Linked DNA regions of Myxococcus xanthus. The protein of the gene in region 1 binds, or shares a complex with, the protein of each later gene. Links are inferred from orthologs where the notes say so. Each region holds a gene or a part of one and is shown in the gene's direction. Other genes may lie near its edges.

The links.
Region 2: the proteins of BHS09_RS01355 (region 1) and BHS09_RS07290 are in contact, whole or in part, in a cryo-EM structure (PDB 9DDO), measured with the Escherichia coli proteins. The link is inferred for Myxococcus xanthus from one-to-one orthologs.

The regions. Positions count from the first base shown.
Region 1 is NZ_CP017174.1:323,919-326,998, reverse strand. What follows is about bases 22-2,789. They hold BHS09_RS01355 (MotA/TolQ/ExbB proton channel family protein), read left to right. Parts: upstream 22-913; coding sequence 914-1,666; downstream 1,667-2,789. Other genes in these bases: BHS09_RS01340 (TonB-dependent receptor), read left to right, coding at 2,572-2,789; BHS09_RS01345 (ExbD/TolR family protein), read left to right, coding at 2,069-2,494; BHS09_RS01350 (ExbD/TolR family protein), read left to right, coding at 1,650-2,057; BHS09_RS01360 (energy transducer TonB), read left to right, coding at 86-868. Outside these bases: BHS09_RS01365 (glycosyltransferase family 87 protein), read left to right, coding at 1-2; more of BHS09_RS01340, read left to right, coding at 2,790-3,080. UniProt on the Escherichia coli protein: Involved in the TonB-dependent energy-dependent transport of various receptor-bound substrates. Protects ExbD from proteolytic degradation and functionally stabilizes TonB.
Region 2 is NZ_CP017174.1:1,714,368-1,717,435, reverse strand. Bases 30-2,785 are described here. They hold BHS09_RS07290 (energy transducer TonB), read left to right. Parts: upstream 30-909; coding sequence 910-1,662; downstream 1,663-2,785. Other genes in these bases: BHS09_RS07280 (ExbD/TolR family protein), read left to right, coding at 2,543-2,785; BHS09_RS07285 (MotA/TolQ/ExbB proton channel family protein), read left to right, coding at 1,734-2,417; BHS09_RS07295 (TonB-dependent receptor domain-containing protein), read right to left, coding at 30-675. Outside these bases: more of BHS09_RS07295, read right to left, coding at 1-29; more of BHS09_RS07280, read left to right, coding at 2,786-2,959; BHS09_RS07275 (ExbD/TolR family protein), read left to right, coding at 2,959-3,068. UniProt on the Escherichia coli protein: Interacts with outer membrane receptor proteins that carry out high-affinity binding and energy dependent uptake into the periplasmic space of specific substrates such as cobalamin, and various iron compounds (such as iron dicitrate, enterochelin, aerobactin, etc.).

The DNA.
Region 1 (3,080 bases):
GACGCTTCCGACAAGTTGATGGAAGCAAAGTGTCACGGGCCCCGGACAGGCCCGACACATGGCGTCGCTATATGCGCGTCCAGTCATGTTCGAGACCTTCGACAGCGGCCCGGACGTCCAATCGGCGCGGCGGTTCGCGCTCTCCACTACGGCGTCCGTCGCCGTGTTCGCGCTGATGGGCATCGCCGCCATCACCGCGGCCGGCAAGGTGACGGAAGTCATCAAAGAGAAGAAGGGCACGGACGTGGTGTTCCGTCCGCCGCCCCCTCCTCCGCCACCACCCGTGGTTGAGGCGAAGCCGCCGCCTCCGCCCCCGCCTCCTCCCAAGCCGAAGCTGGCGCCCAGGCCCGCTCCGCCCGCAGCCGCGAAGGCGCCCCCGCCGGCCGCGCCCACCGTGGCGCCCGCGCCCATCGTCGTCCCCAAGGAAGTACCGCTGGAGAAGCCGCCCGAGGCCGCGACGGAGACGGTGGCCGCCGCGCCCATCGCCGTGGGTGGCACCGGCGCGCTCGTTCCCGGTGGCGTGGTGGGCGGCGTCCCTGGCGGTGACACGCTCGCCGGCGGTGGCGGCCGCGTCGCGCCCATCAACCTTCCGGAGTCCGGCACGCCGCCGGAGCCCCTCTCCTCCAACCTCACGCCGGAATACCCCTCCGAGGCCCGCTCCAAGGGCCTGGAAGGCATGGTCATCCTCAAGGGCGTGGTGGGCGTGGATGGCCGCGTCAGCCAGCTGAAGGTGATGCGCGGCGACGAGCCCTTCGCCAGCGCGGCCATGGCCGCCGCGAAGACGTGGCGCTTCAAGCCCGCAGTCGTCGGCGGTCAGCCCACGGCGGTGTTCCGCATCTTCAAGGTTCCGTTCCGTCTCAAGTCGTAAGCCGAAAAGGCCTCACCCGCACCTGCCCCCCAGGAGCAACCCGTCATGAATTTCAATCTCAGGGACATCTACAACCACATGGGTGTGTTCGCGCTGGGCATCGCGTGGACCCTCATCCTCTTCGCCGTCGCGTCCCTCGCGGTGTTCTTCGAACGCCTCTTCGTCTTCTTCCGCTCGCGCTCCATCTCCAAGCGCTTCGCGTCCCGCGCCGGTCCGCTCCTCACCCAGCACCAGCACGAAGCGCTGGTGAAGGAGGCGGAGGCCACCAAGGGCAGCCACCTGGCCATGCTGCTGGGCGGAGGCATGAAGCACTTCCTGGCCAGGTCCCGCGTGCCCGCCGGCAAGCTGGGCCCGGTGGAGCTCACGCGCCGTGAGCTGGTGCGCATCAACGAGCGCGTCAGCGCGGACGTGCGCCGCGGCATGTCCGTGCTCGCCACCGTCGGCTCGGTGGCGCCCTTCGTCGGTCTGCTTGGCACGGTGGTGGGCATCATCGAGGCCTTCGCCGGCATCGCCAAGGAAGGCTCCGGCGGCCTGGGCGCGGTGTCCGCCGGTATCGCCGAGGCGCTCGTCGTCACGGCCCTGGGTCTGCTCGTCGCCATCCCCGCGGTGCTGATGTTCAACTTCCTCTCCACTCGCGCCGACTCGCTCCAGCTCTCCCTGGACGCCGCGCGGAGCGAGTTCATGGACTACCTGGAGGACCTGGGGCCGCAGAAGCCCGCCGCCGTCAACGGCGCGGCGGTGGCCACGGGCCCGGAGCTGGCTGCTCGCAAGGAGTCCCGCGATGTCCACCCCGCGTAGGAGCCTGACGCCGGAGATGAACGTGACGCCCCTGGTGGACGTGGTGCTCGTCCTCCTCATCATCTTCATGGTCGTCACGCCCCAGATTGAGTCCGGCGCCGCGGTGGAGCTGCCCACCGCGACGAACCCGGACAAGGAGAACAAGGAGCTGACGCCCACCACGGTGAGCCTGTCCGCGACCGGGGCCTTCTTCCTGGACCGCAAGGAGCTCAAGCGCGACGCGCTCATGGCCGAGCTGAAGGCCGTGCGCGCGAAGGACCCGGACTCGCCCGTGGTGCTCAAGGCCGACCGGGGCGTGCGCTACTCCGAGGTGCGCGGCCTCTTCAAGGCGATGCAGGAGCTGGGCTTCCCCGGCATCAACCTGCAGGTCGTCGACAAACAGAAGAAATAGGAGCGCACGCCATGGCATTCGACCTCGGAGGCGGAAAGGGCGGCATCCGCCCGGCGATGAACGTGACGCCCCTGGTGGACGTGGTGCTCGTCCTCCTCATCATCTTCATGGTCGTCACCCCGCTGATGACGAAGCAGATGTGGATGACGGTGCCCGCCAAGGGCGATGACCAGGAGGCCCCTCCGCCTCCTCCCGATGCACGGCCACCGGTGGTCCTCACGGTGGACAAGTCCGGCGTGCTGCGAATCAACCGGGAAGAAGTGCCCCGCGACCAGGTCGTGGCCCGGCTCCAGCGCATGCTCAACGCGCGCCCGGACAAGATTGTGTTCTTCGACGCCAGTGATGATGTGCCGTACGGCGCCGCAATGGACGTGCTGGACCTCGCGCGAGGCGGGGACATCACTGTCGGCGTGCTGCCGGACAAGCTCGCGGATTGATGCAGTGCCGCGGCGGACCGTGACACCAAGTTTGCGGTCCGCCGCCTGAATCGTCACAGCCCCTTCATCCAGATGCCATGCGTGTCGCGTTCTCTACGCGCACCTCGGCAAGGAGTGTCGTGTTGTCTCGCACTGCCCCCTTGCGCGCCATTTTGGCTGCGCTTGTCATGACAGCTACGCCCGTGTTCGCACAGGCGCCCGGCGTTCCGGGCTCGGCTCCCGCTCCCGCGGTCGACCCCGTCACGCAACCTCTTCCCCCATCCGAGGAAACCCAAGCGTCGCAGCCGAAGGACACCACGACGCAGCCGTCTGGGATTGCCGCGCAGCCCACCGCGGCTGATCCTTCCGCGCAGCAGTCGGGCACCGTGACGCCGCCGACGGCCGCGCACCCCGGCACCGAGACCGCGCCGACCGCGCAGCAGCCGAGCGTCACGCCATCGCCCACCGCGCAGCAGCCCGGCACCGAGGCGTTGCCGACGGCGCAGCAGCCCGGCACCGAAGCCGACCCCACCGCGCAGCAGCCCGCGGCGCCGGTCGATGAGTCCATGGAGGACATGAGCGACGACGAGGCGATGCTGGCCGAGTC
Region 2 (3,068 bases), 1.4 Mb from region 1 along the record:
ACCGCCGGTGATGATGTTCACGTCCTGCACGAACTCGATGCTCAACGGGCTGGCGTTCACGCCGAAGGCCGGGTCGTTCGTGGACAGGCCGTCCACCACGTAGCCGTTCTCAGGCGAGGTCGAGCCGTTGATGGACACGCCGTAGTTGTCGTTCTGGGCGCCAGGCGCGAGCTCGGCCAGGGACTCGAAGGAGCGGGTTGCGCCGCCCTTACCACCCGGACGCGCAACGGCGATGCGCTTGATGAACTCCTGATCGACGTTCACGCCCATCGTCGTGGAACCCACGTCGATGGTCGGGGGCGCGCCGACGATCTCCACCACCTCACCGAGCGCCTCGGGGAGCAGCTCCACGTTGACACGGATGGTGCGGTTGAGGCGCAGCTGGATGGCCGAACGAGCGTACGGCTTGAACTGCTCCTTCTCGAACCGCAGGGTATAGTCGCCGGGGGGCAACTGGGGGATGCGGTAGTTACCCTGCGCGTCGGTGACGACCGTCTGCTCACCCTGAAGGTTGGGCGAGGTGGCGGTCACAACGACGTCAGCGGCAGGCTGCCGACTCTGAGCGTCGATCACCGTACCGATGATCGTGCTCGACTGTGCGAAAGCCGCGGATCCGTACAGCAGACCTGCGGCGACAACAACTCCGGTTTCCCGGAGCACTCGGTTCAAGTGCATACCAGACCCCTCCAAGGTGGGCTGCAAGTGAAAATGACCCGGGAAAATATCCGAGGTCGAGCAGTTGTCAATAGACCGTTGCTTTTTGGTAACCAGTGGGGCAATTGCCCGATCACGCCACAACCGTCGACCATGCTTGCTTGAACCCGGAACGCGTTTCTGTATGGTAGCGCGCCCTTTCATCCGGGCGGAGCGTCGCCGATGGGTGTCCATTGGTGAAGAGGAGTCTAGTGCATGTTCGATTCAGTCCTTGACCGTGGTCAGGGGCCCAAGTCGCGATTCGGCGTCGGGGCTACTGTCTCGGTTATCCTCCATGTGGCGCTGTTCGGCCTCGCCGTCTGGCTGTCGACGCGGCCGCCCGTCGAAGAGGAGAAGGAGATTGAGGTCACGCTGAAGGCGACCATGGCACCGCCTCCGCCGCCCCCTCCGCCTCCGCCTCCTCCTGCCTCTTCGAGCAAGCCGAAGACGGAGCCGAAGAAGCCCAAGAAGCCGGACGCCATCGTCCAGCCGAAGGAGATTCCGAAGGAGGTCCCGAAGGAAGTGGAGCCCTCCGACGAGCCTCCCGCTGAAGAAGAGGCGAGCGAAGAAGTCGTCGAGGGCGGCGTGGAGGGTGGCGTGGTCGGCGGCGTCGTCGGTGGCGTGGTCGGTGGTGTGATTGGCGGCGTGGTCGGCGGCCAGTTGGGCGGGACGGGAACCGACGTGCTTCCGTTCGGCGCGGGCATGACGCGTCCAGAGAAGCTTTCCGGTCCTCAGCCCGAGTACTCTCGTGAGGCGCTCGAGGCTCGCGTCCAGGGAACGATGATCGTGAAGTGCATCGTCACCGTGGAAGGTCGAGTGGAGAACTGCCGGATCATCAAGCCCCTGCCCCACATGGACCGGGCCGTCCTGGACGCGCTGGCATCGTCGCGCTACAAGCCGGTCACGTTCCAGGGCCGTCCTGTGCAGGTGGACTACACCTTCACCCTGAACTTCAAGCTGCCGCGCTGAGTCAGGGCGCGTCGTTTAGAGGCGTATTGCCGACTACCCCGCGCTCGTGAGGAGGAGCGCTCAACCCAACCATGCAATTCACTCTCGCAGAAATCTGGGCGCACACGGGCCTCTTCGCCCGAATGATCATCTTCACCTTGGGCATCATGTCCATCGCCTCGCTGGTCGTGATGGCGGAGCGCATGATCGTCTTCCGCAAGACGCGGTCCGACAGCCGCAACTTCGCCGCGAAGATGGGTGCCATCCTGGCCAAAGGCGACCTGAACACGGCCGCCAACACCAACCTGGGCAAGGACGTGGGCCACCTGGGCCGGGTGATCAACTCCGGACTGACGGCGTACCGGATCAGCCCGAACAACAAGGACGTGGCGGTGGAGTCGGTGGCGCGCGCGCTGGAGCGTCAGGCGCAGCGTGAGGTCCAGAGCATGAAGCGCGGTCTGGGCCTGCTGGCCACGGTCGGCTCCACGGCGCCGTTCGTCGGTCTGCTCGGCACCACGATGGGTATCGTCAACGCCTTCCAGCTGATGGCGCAGGCGGGCTCCGGCGGTCTCGGCACCATCTCCGCCGGTATCGCCGAGGCGCTCATCACCACGGCCTTCGGTCTGCTCGTGGCCATCCCCGCGGTGATGGCGTACAACTTCCTGCAGGGCTGGGTGGACGCGCGCTCGGTGGACATCTCCGAGTCGTCCAACGAGTTCCTGGACGTGGTTGCCCGCCACCTGGGTGGTGGCGCGCACTCCTCGAACGCCGCCTGAGACGTCCCGGGCGAGCCGGGGACGACCCGATGCCCTTCACGGTGACTCTGTCTCCAGCTCTTCTTCGGGGAGCTGGAGGCCCACCGTGAAGGCGGGCACCTCCTTACCAGGAAACAGGTAAAGACATGGGAATGTCAGCAGGCCCCAAGGGGGGCGTCAAGAGCGACATCAACGTCACGCCGCTGGTCGACGTGGTGCTCGTGCTCCTCATCATCTTCATGGTCGTCACCCCGATGCTCCAGCGTGGCAAGTCCGTGGAGCTCCCGAAGGCCACCGAGATCGAGAAGGAAGGAAAAGGGAAGGAAGCCGACCCGCTCATCCTCTCCATCACCCCGGACAAGAAGGTGTTCGTGGAGAATGACCAGGTGGATGAGAAGGGGCTCCAGGAGAAGCTCACCGAGGAGATGTTGAAGGATCCAGGCAAGAAGATCCTGCTCAAGGGCGACAACGCGCTCAGCGTCGGTGACGTGCGCAAGGTGCTGGACGTGGCCCGCAAGTCCAAGGCCAAGCAGATCTCCCTGGGCGTCGAGGAGAAGAAGTAATGGCCGGCCGCAAGCAACGACAGTGGGTCAAGCCCCAGGCGCAGCCGAACTCGGAGATCAACGTCACGCCGCTGGTCGACGTGGTGCTGGTGCTCCTCATCATCTTCAT